DNA from 2 places in the Paenibacillus sp. y28 genome. Region 1 is predicted to be linked to the other one. Evidence: predicted binding sites of a transcription regulator. Region 1 holds the regulator's gene; the other holds the start of a gene.
What was found. The regulator NrdR, encoded in region 1, represses ribonucleotide reductase genes. The targets are predictions, from matches to a motif close to AACACNATATATNGTGTT.
Positions count from the first base shown of each region.

Region 1 (7,390 bases):
GGCTGAAACCGAGCGGCAGGTGCTGGCTTTCTGGTCTGGAAAGGGGCTGCCATGACGGTCATGACAAAGCCGGGGGTGTATGTGCTGCTGGTAGTAGGATTCATCGGTGTACTGTTCTTACAGTCGGACTGGCTAGGCAAACGGATGTACCCGGTACAGTATCCGGAGGATATTAAGCGTCTGGCGGACAAGTACAAGCAGGACCCCTATCTGATTGCGGCGATTATTCGTACGGAAAGCAATTTCGACCCTGGTGTGGAGTCTCATAAAGGCGCGTTCGGCGCGATGCAGCTGATGCCGGATACGGCGGAATGGATTGTGGAAACCGGGAATTTCCCCAAAGACATGCTGAGCTCGCTGGATCAGGCGGAGGTTAATGTGGAGCTTGGCTCCTGGTACCTGCGCTGGCTGCATGATCAGTTCGGGGGCAATGTCACGGCTGTAGTGGCTGCCTACAATGCGGGTCCGGGGAACGTCAAGCGATGGATGCAGGATGGCCGCTGGAACGGGCAGCCGGAGACGGTAAACGACATCCCGTTCGGGGAAACACGGCACTATGTACAGAAGGTTACATACTTTTATAAGAAGTATAAAAAGCTTTACCCGGAAGGGCTGCAAACGACGATGCTCAATGTCTCGTCTGTCTTCGGCTTCATCCGCCAGTATGCCAAAATCTTGTAATCAATGCGCGCTGTTTTACCGATGAATGAGGTAGCTGCAGAAAAAGAAAGGAAGCATTGGATCTGCTCCTGATTGGAGCGGGTCCAATACTTCCTCTTGCATCAAGGCTTATCGGAATTGACCGGCGAGCTGCTGCTCGGCGATTTGCACCAGTTTACGAGTGATGTGACCACCAATCGCACCTGTGTCACGAGTAGCCATGTTGCCATAGTAACCATCTTGTGGAATGGCAATACCAAGCTCCTGAGCTACTTCGTATTTCATTTGATCCAACGCTGCATTTGCTTGAGGAACAACTAGCGTATTGGAGTTACTGGATTGTCCTGTACCCATGTTTGTTCACCTCCTTGTCGTTGGTGATTGTATTATGTGCGCTTTTGGCGGGAACCAATCAGGAAAGCACTGGCAATTTTTTTAGCCTTGATTTCGCCCCGGGCCGGGGCGTGAAACGAAGCTGCATACATAGACGAACTCAAGAAGGGGGCCTTATCATGAAATGTCCATACTGCGAGCATAGCGGAACGAAGGTGTTGGATTCCCGTCCGGCCAATGACAACAAATCGATTCGCCGCAGGCGGGAATGCGAGAAATGCCAGCGCCGCTTCACTACATTCGAGATGGTGGAAGAAGCGCCGCTCATCGTCATCAAAAAGGACGGCAGCCGGGAAGAGTTCAGCCGGGATAAAATGCTTCGCGGGTTAATTCGCGCCTGCGAGAAGAGACCGGTATCCGTTGAGAAGCTGGATGAAATTGTATCGGAGGTTGAACGCCAAATCCGCAGTCATGCCTATGCGGAGGTAGACAGCCGGCAAATTGGGGAATTGGTGATGGAGCAGCTGTATCCGGTGGATGAGGTGGCGTATATCCGGTTTGCCTCGGTATACCGCCAGTTCAAGGATATTAACATGTTTATGAAGGAGCTGACGGAAATTCTCGGCAAGCATCAGCACGAGAATTAAGAAACGGGCAAGAGCAGATGGGGGATAGCGGCCGATTCAGCAAAAAAGAGGATACGCTGCAGGTTAGTACAGCATTCTCCTCTTGACAACCACGTTGGCGCCGTAGGCCTTGCGGATTCTGTCCATCTGGTCCGCCACGTATCGGTAAATGTCCTTCAGCCTGCGGTTCAGCGGCGTTATCGTTTCGATGACTTTTCCGTTTACAATAACATCAAAAACAACCATTATCATCAGTTCCTTTCGCGACGGAAATTCCGTGCTGAGTTTGTGCGGCGGCGGCAGGGAAATGTTCAGAGTAGTCCTAGGACCGGGCTGCTTTTTTGCTATATCCAAGGGATAGCCTGCCTGTATAACCGCTCATTTGTATTGTATCGGTCATTTGTTTTTCCAGTGTATGCGCATATCATGAGTTTTATTAAAATAAACAGCAAATGATAACAGAATAACACCGGATGCGATCTTGCAGGAAACGGCAGCGCAATAAGCAGGCAAGAACAAGAGCAAGAACAAGAACAAGAACAAGAGCAAGAGCAAGAGCAAGAGCAAGAGCAAGAGCAAGAGCAAGAACGAGCAAGAGCAAGAACAAGAGCAAGAGCAAGAGCAAGAGCAAGAGCAAGAGCAAGGGCAAGAACAAGAACAAGAACAAGAACAAGAACAAGGGCAAGGGCAAGAACAAGAGCAAGAGCAAGAGCAAGAGCTTCATGCCCCGCCTGCCGCTACCGCGCGAAGCTCCCGGCGCGCAGTGTGGCGTCGCATGACGGTCGTCAACCACATGCCGCCGATGAAGAAGCTGGGCCCAGTCCTGCGGGCAGCTGTATGTACCAGCCGGACTGGGCTTATTTATGCGGAGCTTTCCGCGCGAGGCGTTGTTTTTAAGGAAGAGGCTTGGTTAAGGAATAGTAACCGCTGCCCGAGGCCAGAGTGAGCAAGTTTTTGGCATAGGCGCCTGCCCAGGAATAGCCAAGCCTCCGCTCCTCGCTGATATCCATAATGTTGTAGTACTTCAAGCCGTCCCGATCGGAGAAGAAGTGGTTGTTGTTGTCCAAATTGTAGAATCGGTACCACATCACGCTGGCCGGATCGGATACGAAAAAGTCCGGTCCGCTTCTCACATACCGCGTTCCGTCCACCCGGACGGTGTCGAACCAGGTGAGCGCGCTTTTGGCGGCTGCCCGGATTTCCGGCGTTTGGGGCCTGGACATCAGGAAGGCGGTAATGCCTACTGATTCACTGCCGGACTTGGACGGCAGCTCGTAGGCGCGAGCGCCCAGGGCGGCAAAGGTGACGGGATCGTGCTGGGCGCACCAGACCGTCCGTTTCCCGCTCATCACGATTTGGGCATTCAACATGTATTGAACGCCTTTGTTCAGGGCTGTGGTCAGATTGGTCCGGTAAGTACTGGTCAGAATGTCGCCGTCGAAGGCATACCGCTGGTTAATCATATCATCAATGAGGACCATCACCCGCACCATGGCGTCATCGTTAAAGGTCACATAGTCGGAATAATTCCCGCGCTGCGGATATACCTGCGGCCAGCCGCCGGAGCTGTACTGCGAATTGAGGATGAAATCAACTGCCTTGCGCACGCTTGTTTTGAAGGCGGCATTGCCTGTTTTTTTGTACATATCCGCCAGGAAACGGATTTCCTTCACAGTGGCCTCGTTGTCGAACGTGCCAAGCTCGACCCCGGAGGAGCTTTTCCAATCCGAGCGGGCATCCGTCCCGTTCCAGGCGCTGCTGTACTTCGTTTCCATGCTTTTGAAGAAGCCGCCGTGCGGCATTTGCCAGCTGACGATATTGGACGCGTAGGCGGTATCCGTCGTCAGGCTGCCGGTGACGAAATCGCTGAAATCGCGGTAGCCGCTAAACAGGGAATCGGTATTGATGGCGGAGAAGTCATTCACCGCGACATCGTCAAATTTGGCTACGGCACCCGAGTGTGTGAGCAGCCCGATAGCGCCGGTGGCGATGCTGCTGTCGGTTGCAGATAGCTGAAGCACACCGTTGACGTACATGTTCAGGGCGGTGCCCTCCACCTCAAGCTTAACCGTATACCACGTTCCGGTTGTTAAAGCATACGACTTGCTGACCAGTGTCGTGGAGGTGCCGCCCACTTTTTTGCGAAGCTCAAGCGTTCCGCCGTTATTGTTGTATAAGGAGGCGGCATAGTAATTGTTGCCGTCCTGGTACCGGGCCGCCAGCAGCACGCGGTTGCCGGCATTGAAGGTGTCCATTTTGATCCGCGACTGGACGGTATAATCCTTCCATGACGAGGTGCCCGCGTACGTTCGTCCCTCGACGGAGCTTGTCTGGCGGTAAACCGGGGTGCCGTCAGTCACTACGTCCCAAGTGCCGTGAGTGACAGTCCAGCCGTTTGCATTGCCGTCATTGAAATCATCGGAGAAGACAGAGGCGGCCGACGCGGATTGCGGGAAGCAGGCGTAAAGCAGAATTACCGCGGCGGCACAAAAGACGAGCAGCCTTGTACGGAGCCAACACGTATACATCATAATCCCTCCTTGGTTTGCATCCCCTACGGATGGTTCTGCTGACTGACAGGCTGAATGAAAGCCAGACTGCCGGCTAGCGCCGCTGCTTTCCGGGTCCTTCTGAATCCCGGTTCTTCTGGGTGCAGGAGCGTGATTGTCGCTGGATGCCATTGTTTAACAGCGGCGGGGAAGCGACCTGTAGAACGGAACGAAAAGGAGCGGCAGCAATGATCGCCTCCTCTCAATGGAAATAAAGCATCACCCCGTAAGTAAGCGTTTACAATAAATAAATTGATATAAATGGAAAATATGGGGATAAAACGATTTTCTCATATTTTGCGGGGAGATACAACCTATGTGTTGCCAAATAGGGAGGCGAAGCAGCTATGGAAGCTGAATGGAAAATTTCCCAAGGCATTTGCAGTGCGGGACGGCGATAAAGAGTTCCGTAATAAAGCTGAGATGACGAGAACGAGAGTGAAAAAACAGCCCTGACCGATTCCTTGAGCAAGGACCGGCAGGGCTGCTGCGGGTTGCTTTTATTTGGAGGCCAAAGTCGGCTCCGTGGCGATAAGCTTGAAGGGCTGCCCGTTGTTCACGGTAATTTCCTGCAAAATATTCGCGGAGAAGTTGGTATTTCTTCGAGCGGAATACAGCGAGCCTCGCGCCATGAACACGGCTTCACCGGAATTCACCACAATTTCCCCCGAGAACGGTCTTCCCGTTGTGCAGTAGCCGGTAGAGCTGGTGGAATCCGCATAGTAGAGGGCGGCTGCATGAGCAGCGAGCGTTTTTTTCGTGCCCGGCACAATATTGGTCTGCGCGCTATCTGCCGATCCAGGCAATCCCGGCGCTGTAATGCTCGCACCGTTCACATTGTAAAAATATAATGTGAACGTCACCGGCTGATCGGACGTGTTCACAATTTCAAAATCAAAGTCCCCGCTCTCGGAGTTGGAGCAGAAGTTATTATAAGGAATCTGAAACGGCATGGAGGAGCTTGAAGGGGCGTTCGCCTCCGTCTCCAGTCCTTCGGGCGCGGTTGCGGATACAGGAACAGTCAGGCATAAGCCAACGACCGTGCTAATGAGGGCGAAGCGTTTTATCATCGTTTTCATGGAATAACCTCCAAAGTAAGAAATCCGGCTGTTCTCGTGCTGCATCAGGACAATTCATGTTACCATGCGCCGGGAAAGCGCTGTAAACCTGTGATGGACAAACGGTTTTGCAGGCTGGCAAGCAGTCCCGAGGTTTAGATTTTACTCAAAAAATGGTATGGTTAACGTGTGCGTATGAAAAGAAGGTACAAGGGAGAATACGGGATGATGACACAATATCAGATGGAGCAGTTAAAGGACCTCAAAAATAAAATTACCCGCTTTATGATGGTTTACAAGTTCGCGCTTGATGAGATGGAGACCAAAATCGAAATTCTGAAAGAGGAGTTTCATCTATTACACGATTACAATCCGATTGAGCATACCAAATCCAGAATTAAATCCCCGGAAAGTATTATGAAAAAGCTGTTCCGCAAAGGCTGCGACATTTCCTTGCCCAGCATCAAGCACAACATTAAAGACATTGCGGGCCTGCGGATTACGTGTTCCTTTATCTCCGATATTTACCGGATTTACGATATGCTGAGCCGCCAGCACGATTTGAAAATCCTGGAAGTGAAGGACTACATCAAGAGCCCGAAGCCAAACGGCTATCAAAGCCTGCACTTATTGATTGAAGTGCCAATCTACATGTCCGACGGGCAGGAGCTTGTATGCATCGAGGTCCAAATCCGGACGATCGCAATGGACTTCTGGGCCAGCCTGGAGCACAAAATCTTCTACAAATACAATCAGGAGATTCCGGCTCATTTGCTCCAGGAATTGAAGGCGGCTGCCGATTCCGCGTCAGCGCTGGACCATCAGATGGAACGGCTGAACCGGGAGATTAGCGCGATTAAGAGCGCTCAGTCCGAGAATGCTGCCGAGGAACTAAGACGCATTATTATCAGCAAGGAGCAGTTCTCCATTCCCGCCGCGCTGCTTGAGCTTATGAGTAGCGAAGGGCAGAACGAATCCTAACGTCTGCCGCCGGCGGATGCCTTTACTCTTGAGTTTTTGCCATTCACACCTTTCATTCATCAGACCGTCCCGCACCGGGAGCGGTCTTTTTTCTTGTTTAACAGACAGCTTTGTATCTCCGTTCTTATAGACGTGCCGAACCCGAAAAAGGTTGTAGACAAACTTCATGCCCGTGCTGCGATTCTGCTACCCATCTAACAAAGGTTGTATACATAGAGCATATGTGGGGAAAGGGCAGTGACGGGACTAATTTGGAAGTGAATTATCGGCAAGTTAAGCTTGTGAAGGGCGCAGCATTCCCGCTTAAGCAGTGCGTTTGCACTGCAAGCCCGTTTGCACTGCAAGCCGTACCACGCGCAGCTCCAGCGCGCGGTGTTTCACTGCATGACGGCGGTCGAACGACCACACAGAAGACCCCCGGGAATATCCACTATCCCCGGGGGTCTTCTGCTTGCAGCGGAAAGGAATGAAGCTGTACAGCCAAGGAGCTGCTGGTTCGTACCTTGCGAACGCCGGAACATACGCCGTCAATACGCGTCTGTTAGTCGGACCTGGCTGTATCCTCGTCTGAAGTAAAAGCATGTTCAAGGTTCTCCATAACGGCCTCGACGATTTCACTTAACGGTCCGGTCGGATCAACACTCCGCTGCTTCGGATCGGTAAGAACGGAGAACGAATCAAAGCCGATTCGGCCTTCTTCCATGTCTTTTTCGCTCATGAATTCAGGGTCACCTCTCAGGAACATCAGATTGGTAAGATCCAGCCTGAAAGTTACCCTTCCCGGCGAAGGGGGTTCTTATTCATCCAAGACTGCACGAAGAAGCGGCTCGGTCCAGACAAGGCCCGCAGGGCAAGGGATAAGCTGCATTCTGGCGCTATGTGATAAGCCCCGGTTCCGCCACCTCTGGCGATACAGGACGGCGGTCGCCATCTTCAAGCGGCTCGGATACGGCTTATTACTGCTGCTGCACTGAAGCGGGGTCCATATAAACGAATTCCCACATGTGGCCGTCAAGGTCAAGAAAGCTTCGGCTGTACATGAAGCCATGGTCCATCGGCTCACTGGCAGCTTGTCCGCCGGCGGCGATCGCTTTGTTGACAAGCCCATCGACCTCTGTCCGGCTATCCGCAGATAGGGCCATAATTACCTCGGCGGTTTTGCTCGTATCGGCGATTTCTTTTT
Region 1 is NZ_JBBBNV010000002.1:137,758-145,147, forward strand. It holds gene coaE (dephospho-CoA kinase) at 1-55, shown strand, start outside; gene WBG83_RS03775 (lytic transglycosylase domain-containing protein) at 52-681, shown strand; gene WBG83_RS03780 (alpha/beta-type small acid-soluble spore protein) at 790-1,014, opposite strand; gene nrdR (transcriptional regulator NrdR) at 1,173-1,640, shown strand; gene WBG83_RS03790 (mechanosensitive ion channel protein MscL) at 1,704-1,865, opposite strand; gene pelA (pectate lyase) at 2,513-4,150, opposite strand; gene WBG83_RS03800 (hypothetical protein) at 4,669-5,247, opposite strand; gene WBG83_RS03805 (GTP pyrophosphokinase) at 5,452-6,207, shown strand; gene WBG83_RS03810 (hypothetical protein) at 6,749-6,925, opposite strand; gene WBG83_RS03815 (VOC family protein) at 7,164-7,390, opposite strand, start outside.

Region 2 (7,390 bases), on a different contig from region 1:
GAGAAGCACTGGTGGCGCTGCTGTTTGCCGTAGACCCGAATCGCACCCCCAAAGAAGAAGAAGTAGACTCTGCCGTATGGCTGTTAAACCCGGTCGAGCTGAATAAAGCTTTTCAATTTTATGACTTCTTACAGCGTGGATACATTCCTAACGTCACAGAGCCTGCCTTTAACGCCAAATTCGGTCCGAATGTCCGGAATGAGAATGTAAAAGCAGCAGCAGCCATCGGACCGCTGAATAACCCGCGTATTATTAAACAGGCTGGCACCTTCACCGTATATCCAAAGCGAAGAATTATCGTTCCTCTCAATCAGCTTCCCGACGCCGCTAACTACCTGTACAAAATCGTCATAACTAAAGAGTCCCGCAATGATATTTATCATCAGCTGAACCATTACGGATTAACAGTAAGCGACTTATTTCCGCAGCTGGATAAAGTAAAGGACGAAATCGAGCGCGAAATCAATGCAGAAAACTTAACGAGCAGCAGCTCAGCGGTATTCGTCTCCCGGCGCGTATAATCATTACTTGTGTAGTCGGCGAGGTCTGTGTTTGCCAAGAGAGCGCCGTCTTGACTTTGGCAAAGGAAATACCCTCGCCTTCTCTACATAGGTAACATTGGAGTAGCTTTTAAGCTCCAGCTTGAGGCTGGGGCTGTCACTGAGCGGATTCCTCACAAGCCAATGATAGATCCAAACTGTATTGGGAGGATGATTGCCATTCTTAATCGGACAGAGTATTCGTCCGTTCTTTACTTCCCGGCCCGCCGGATACTTGTCCGAAACCGCTACCTTGAATTTCACGGCGACACAAGAACCAGCCGGAATTGCCGGGTTGTTCACATGGCCGCTGCAGCGTCCTGGCTGATCAGCTGCCCGAAAGGGTGTCTTTCGGATTTCGATGGGTGTAACTGTAATCAATTCCCGAAATAGTTTCCCTGTCGTCCGATTTATGTTGTAATGGAGAATCGTCACATTGCCTTTAAATGTGCTCGTGTCCAACCTTGCGGGCGTAACCAGCACGCCATCATGTACGGTGGCAGGCGCGCCCTCTGTCGTCCAGTACAACACTCCAACACAGTCCCCTGCATTAATAATAGCCAGTAGTCTTCACTCCCCTACTCGTGATATTGCATCGTATGGCAGGTTACGAAGATGTTCTTGTATTCAAGCTTACCCTATGCAAAAAAAGGCAGACGAATCAGATTCTTCGCCTGCCTTCTTGTATTTTATTCTCACATCAAGAACACTTGCTATACCCGCAGTTGGTGCACGTCTTGCAGCCCTCGATGTTGTGCAGAGAGGCCGAGCCGCAGGATGGGCACAAATCAAGCGAGTTGAAGGTCACCGCCAGTTGCTGCGGCGCTGTCAGACCAGGCTCACGCTCTTCGTGCGAGGCGGCGACAGGAGCCGGGTCACGCTCTTCGTCCATACTGCTTTGCAAATGTGTTTCGAGCGCTTTGGCGACCGCATCGGCAATCGATTCCACACGGTTCGCGCCGAAGCCAATTGCACCCGAGCCCCCGATGCCCTTCAAATGCTTGATGAGCAGATCCACCTTTTGCCCATGATCTCCGTAGCGCAGGAACAGGGAGCACACGCGGCCGAGAGCTTCAGCCATAGCGAACACGTCCGAGCCCGCTTTGCCGACGTTAAGGAATATCTCCGCCGGGCTGCCGTCCAAATCGTTAATCGTAATATAGGCCATGCCAAAAGGCGTGTTGATTTTGTACGTGGCCCCCCGCAGCACCTGTGGGCGCTTCTTGTACTGTTTATCAACCACATCGCTGTTCAGGCTGACTGCTAGTTCGGACGAAGCGGCGGCTTGCGAAGGAGCTGCTGCAGGAGCAGGCGCCGAAGCAACAGGCTTGTCTTCATTCTTCCCGTCCTTCTCTTGCTTCTTCTCCGTTTGCAGCACCTGCACATCACGGCTGCCGTCACGGTAAATGGTAACTCCCTTGCAGCCCAAATCGAAGGCAAGCTCATACAAGCGTTTTGTTTCTTCCACGGTAAAATCGGACGGACAGTTGGCCGTTTTGGAAATCGAGCTGTCCACCCAGCGCTGGATAGCGGCCTGCGCCCGGATATGATCCTCCGCAGACAAGTCCATGGCCGTTACGAAATAATCGGGCAGGCTCTCGCCCGGATGCGCATCCATCCATTCCTGGGCGATTGGCACGAATTGCTCATCGAAGCCGAGACGGCTTTGACGGTAATATTTGAAGGCGAAATACGGCTCAATGCCTGTGGACGTGCCTACCATCGTCCCTGTGCTGCCGGTCGGCGCCTGGGTAATGATCGTTACGTTCCGGATACCCTTGCTGCGAACCGCCTGTTCCACCTCCGGATACACGCCGGTCATTACCTTCATGAAGCCGCTTTGCAAATATTTATCGGTATCGAAGGCCGGGAACGAGCCTTTCTCCGCCGCAATATCCGCCGAGGCCAAATACGCCTCCTTGGCGATAAATCCGTACAGCTTATCCAGAAATTCAAGCGATTCCGGACTGCCGTAGCGAATGTTCAGCTTGATCATCAGCTCAGCCAAACCCATCGTGCCGAGACCGACCCGGCGCTCGTTTTTTTGGTTTTTCTCATTTTCTTCGAAATGATACGGTGTCTTGCTAATGACGTTATCGAGGAACCGGACCGAGTACCGCGTCGTAGTAGCCAGCTCTTCCCACGCCACATCATGCTTCTCTTGATCATAGAACTGAGACAGGTTCATTGCAGACAGGTTACAGACGCCCCAGCCCGGCAAGCCTTGCTCACCGCAAGGATTCGTACAAATAATCGGGTTAAAATACCAGCTGTTGGACATCTGGTTGTAGTATTCCATGAAGACAACGCCCGGCTCCGCCGATTTCCAGGCCGACTCAATAATCGTATGCCAAATTTCCCGCGCTTTCACGGTTCTGACGGTAACAACGGGCCTGCCGGCGGCCTTCCATTTGTCCAAATCCCCGTCCCACAAATCGGTGTAATCCGGACTGGTCGTATCCGGGAAGACCAAATCCCAGTCCAAGTCCTCCTTGACAGCTTTCATAAAGGCATTGCTGACGCATACGGACAGGTTCGCATTGGTCACTTGTCCCATCGTTTGCTTGACGGTAATGAAATCCAGCACATCCGGATGCCAGTCGTTTATCATCAGCATCAGCGCGCCGCGGCGGCTGCCTCCCTGCTCGATGAGTCCGGTCGTATAGCTGAACAAACCGCCCCAGGAAACGGCTCCGCTGGACGAGCCGTTTACGCCCTTAACGACCGCACGGCGCGGTCGAAGCGAGCTAAGGTTAATCCCTACACCGCCCCCCCGGGCCATAATCTCGGTCATTTCGGTCAAAGTCTCCATAATGCCGCCCCGGCTATCCTTCGGCGAAGGGATCACATAACAGTTAAACAGCGTCAGCTCTTCACTGGCGCCCGCTCCAGCCGCAATACGGCCCCCCGGAACGAGCTTCCAGCCGTCCAGTATGCCGCGGAACTTCGTTTCCCATTCCTGCTGTAATTCCGGTGTCGCCTCCACCGAGGCCATCGCCTTGGCCAGACGGTCCCACATTTCCTCCGGCGTTTTCTCAATATTCAGCGTCAGCTTCTCCACATCGCACTCTACCTGTCCGCCGCTGCGGGTTTTTACCGTTACCGTGCGGCCGTTCCGGGCCATAATCTCGCCGACCTCTTTTGTAGGAAATTTCGGGTCATCCTTCGTTAGAACAAGCACCACATCGCCAACCTTGGCGTGGCTTGGATCTGGATTTTTCCAAGCATACCGGTCCAGAAAAATTTTCTCGCTCAATCCTTCCAAACGCTGCTTGCTTAAGGTACTCATATGGAAAATAACCTCCTAAAAAGTTGGTGAGGGCTGCTCCCGAATTGTACGTCGTCCCGACTCTCCCGAAAGCACAGGCTGCGTGTGCTGCTGCGCATATTTGGCGGCAAATCCGGGCCATGCAAGCCAGCAGAAAACAAGCCGGAAGCCTGACTGAATCTACCGCCTACATATGTAAATAGCACAACATGTAGTGTCTGGGTCTCATTATACTACACAACATATCGATTTTTCCCCGAATTCATTCTTATTTTCGAGACATAATCGCCTATTCCCTGCGAAGAAGAAGCTTTTTCTCCCGCAAGCTCTCTTTCTTAACATTTCAGCCCGTATCCGAGTACAAAATTACGTAAACTGTAACAACGAATCGAAAGGATTTGCGCTATGTTTTGTTTATTATTTTATTAACAGGCTTATCCACAAAAGACGGTGATTTATTCACATATTACCCACAGCCTGTGGGCTAGATCGGTTATGCATCATCCTTAGCTCCCGATTTGTTCAAGCCGTGCCGCTGAACAGCAGTCCTGGCTTCAGCGCCACATCGCCGGTACGAACAGCTGGATTTTCGCAGAATTTCGCAAAAAAAGCCAGCCGGTTATTCCGGCTGACCCTGATTATCCACAACATTCCGGTCAAGCCGCTTTGTTCAGTCTTGCTTGTATCCGCAAGCCTGCTGCTCTGCCAGTTAGAATACTTGCTTTTATCCCCATGCTTTTATTTATGACCAAGCTCGAAATCGCCGGAATCCGTCTCTACCCACAGCTTATGGTGCCCGCTGCCAAACAGAATAACTTCCCCTAATGGTGGCAATGGTGGCAATGAAGACTCCAACGAAGAACGCGAGCCGGAGCCATCGGTTGGCTCGGTTGGCCGCTCCCTTTTCTCCAGCCACTCCACCTCACGGTCGCCGGAATCCGTCCGGAATTGCAATTGAAGAGACGACGGCTTATCCGCCAGACTTACCTTCACATCCCCACTGTCCGTCTTCACCGTCGTATCATACAGCAAATCCTTGGCCGTTACTTCGACATCCCCGGAATCCGTCTCCATGACAGTATTGCCATCGACACCGTCCAGCCGAATATCGCCGCTATCGGTTTTCACTTGAAGCTGCCCGGCCTTGACACCGGCAATTAGCGCGTCCCCGGAGTCACTTTGTACAGTTAATGCACCTGCTTCAATATCCGTCAGCTCGATATCCCCGCTGTCCGTATTGACGGTCAAGGCATCCCATTGCTTCGCCGGAAGCTCTACCGTAAGCGTCAAGCTGATAAATCTGAAGCCGATACCGAATTTCTTCTCCGTTCCAGCTACTACAAGGGTATCCCCCTCGCGCCTGGTTTGCAGCAAAGCATCGTCGAGAAAGTGTTTGCTCGCCCTGCCTTCCATCCGCAGCTTCATATGATCTCCCTGCCCTTTGACGACCCGGATATTCTCGCCAGTCATCAAAATCCGGATTTGGCGCACATCCGAAGCTTGAACCATTTCTTCCTTGGACACGCTGGAGGCTCGCCAATCGTCCAGACGGAAGGAAAACAGCCCGCCGGCAATGCCGAGTATGAGCAGCACAAGGGCCGTTCGAATCCAGTTCTTCATGGTCATGATTATTTCCCCCTAACGAGCCTGAAATTCAGGCGCACATACTGAACCGTCAGCTTGACAAACATTCGCGACAACCACTGTACACCCGCACCGGCCAGCATACCGAGACCAAGACAGACCAGCGCAGCGGAAATGCCCTGTATAATTTCCAAATCGATTCCGGCGAATCCGGCAGCCGCAGCGGCAACCGCACTGACGAGTAAAGCCAACACGACAGCCCAAAGCGCCGCAATGACACTACATAGCGCTATATATGGACCGACAATAAACACCAGATTAAAAAGAATCAGGCTGACTGCTGCCAGCACCATGCGCGGCGCGGAGCCGCCGGGTTCTCCTGTCCCTAAGCTCACGGCCTGACGGCTGGATAACAGCTCATTGGCAATCATACGCGGATCGCCGAGTTCCAGCACCACTTCATACTCGCTTTTGCCCTCCTCCTCCGCCAACCGGAAATGCTCCTCGTAATCGTACATCCACTGCTGGCGCACGTGTTCCGGCGCGGCTGAGAGCAGCCGCTCCAGCTCTCCTAAATACTGTTGACGATTCATACCTGAACTCCCTCCTCAATCAGCTCATTGACCGCTTTGGTAAACTCCCGCCATTCTACAATCAGCCCGAATAAATGGTTCCTGCCCACAGCCGTCAAGTGGTAGTACTTTCGCGGGGGGCCTTCCTTGGATTCCTTCAAATACGTCGAGAAATAGCCCTCCTGCGTAAGCCGGTTCAACAGCGGATATACGCTTCCTACAGCCATCTCGAACTTGGAGGATATCGCAACCGCCAGCTCATAGCCATAGCGGTCTTCTTTGGCGGTCAGGGCAAGCACGCACAAATCAAGCACACCTTTTTTGAACTGTACATTCATCGTCATTCGCCCCCTATTTCACAATGTTGAGTATTAATTAATAATTAATACCGGAACAAAAAAATAATCCCAAATTCTTCTATACTATACCATTTAGTATTCAACATTGCAATATAGTACTTCGAGAAGAATAACCAATGGACACGTTCTAAAAAAACCGTCATGACGCTCTATCGCATCCCCGGTATGAAAGCAGCTCTTTCACAGAAAAGAGTCAGGCGAAGCAAAACGCAGGTCCCCGTTTGACGGAAACCTGCGTTCTGCTTCGCCTGATGAAGACCGGCCGCCACGCGCGATCGGAGTTCGTCCGGCAGGTCGCAGACGATGGAGAAGCTCATCGCGCCCCAGTGTAATCCGCGCGGCTGACCTCTCACTCCCCCGTTACGGGCGGTATGTCACATAGCTTGTCGGTGTTTCCCGCACAATGACCTGTACGCACCGCGGCTGATTCGACTTCGTATCCAGATGCTCCTGTACAATTTCCCAAATCGTTCTGGCCACCACTTCTGTACTCGGGAACCGGTCCGATCCGCCGTTAAATTCAGCATGCTCATTGAGCAGCGTGTGATCATACCGATCATGCACCAGCGTTTTTAACTGCTTGAAATCGACCAGAAACCCTGCCTCATCCAGGTCATTGCCGCAAATCGTCAAGTTAATGACATATGTATGGCCATGGACCCGCTGGCATTTGCCTGCCGCTTCCACCGGTATATAATGAGCCGCAGAGAAATTCATATCCTTGTTGAGCTCGAACTTGTATCCATGCGGCACCTGCGGATAATATTGATAAATCATGTGCCTTCCTCCTTCCCTGATCGGAGCCGACAGTATAATTTCCCCTTTTTTCGTCCATACTGGAGCCAAAGGAGGTGGGCCGCACCATGTCCAACATTCCGTTCTACACGGAGCTGTTCCACGAAACGGGCGTTAACGATACAACCTACAAAATCATTTCCCGCTCCATTCTTGACGATCATTCCTTAACGGAAGTACAAAAAATCGAGCAGCTCCGGCAGATGGATGAAGCATTCCATGCCGCTGTGCTCGATACGGACGAAACCCTCAGCTGACCTGCATGATTCCGCC
Region 2 is NZ_JBBBNV010000008.1:164,155-171,544, reverse strand. It holds gene WBG83_RS09330 (FRG domain-containing protein) at 1-521, shown strand, start outside; gene WBG83_RS09325 (adenosylcobalamin-dependent ribonucleoside-diphosphate reductase) at 1,240-3,828, opposite strand; gene WBG83_RS09320 (DUF4097 family beta strand repeat-containing protein) at 4,546-5,433, opposite strand; gene WBG83_RS09315 (HAAS signaling domain-containing protein) at 5,436-5,984, opposite strand; gene WBG83_RS09310 (PadR family transcriptional regulator) at 5,981-6,301, opposite strand; gene queD (6-carboxytetrahydropterin synthase QueD) at 6,683-7,099, opposite strand; gene WBG83_RS09300 (hypothetical protein) at 7,186-7,374, shown strand.
Region 2: a site for NrdR is predicted at 4,009-4,026, ahead of WBG83_RS09325 (adenosylcobalamin-dependent ribonucleoside-diphosphate reductase). Genes of this name have one in related genera too.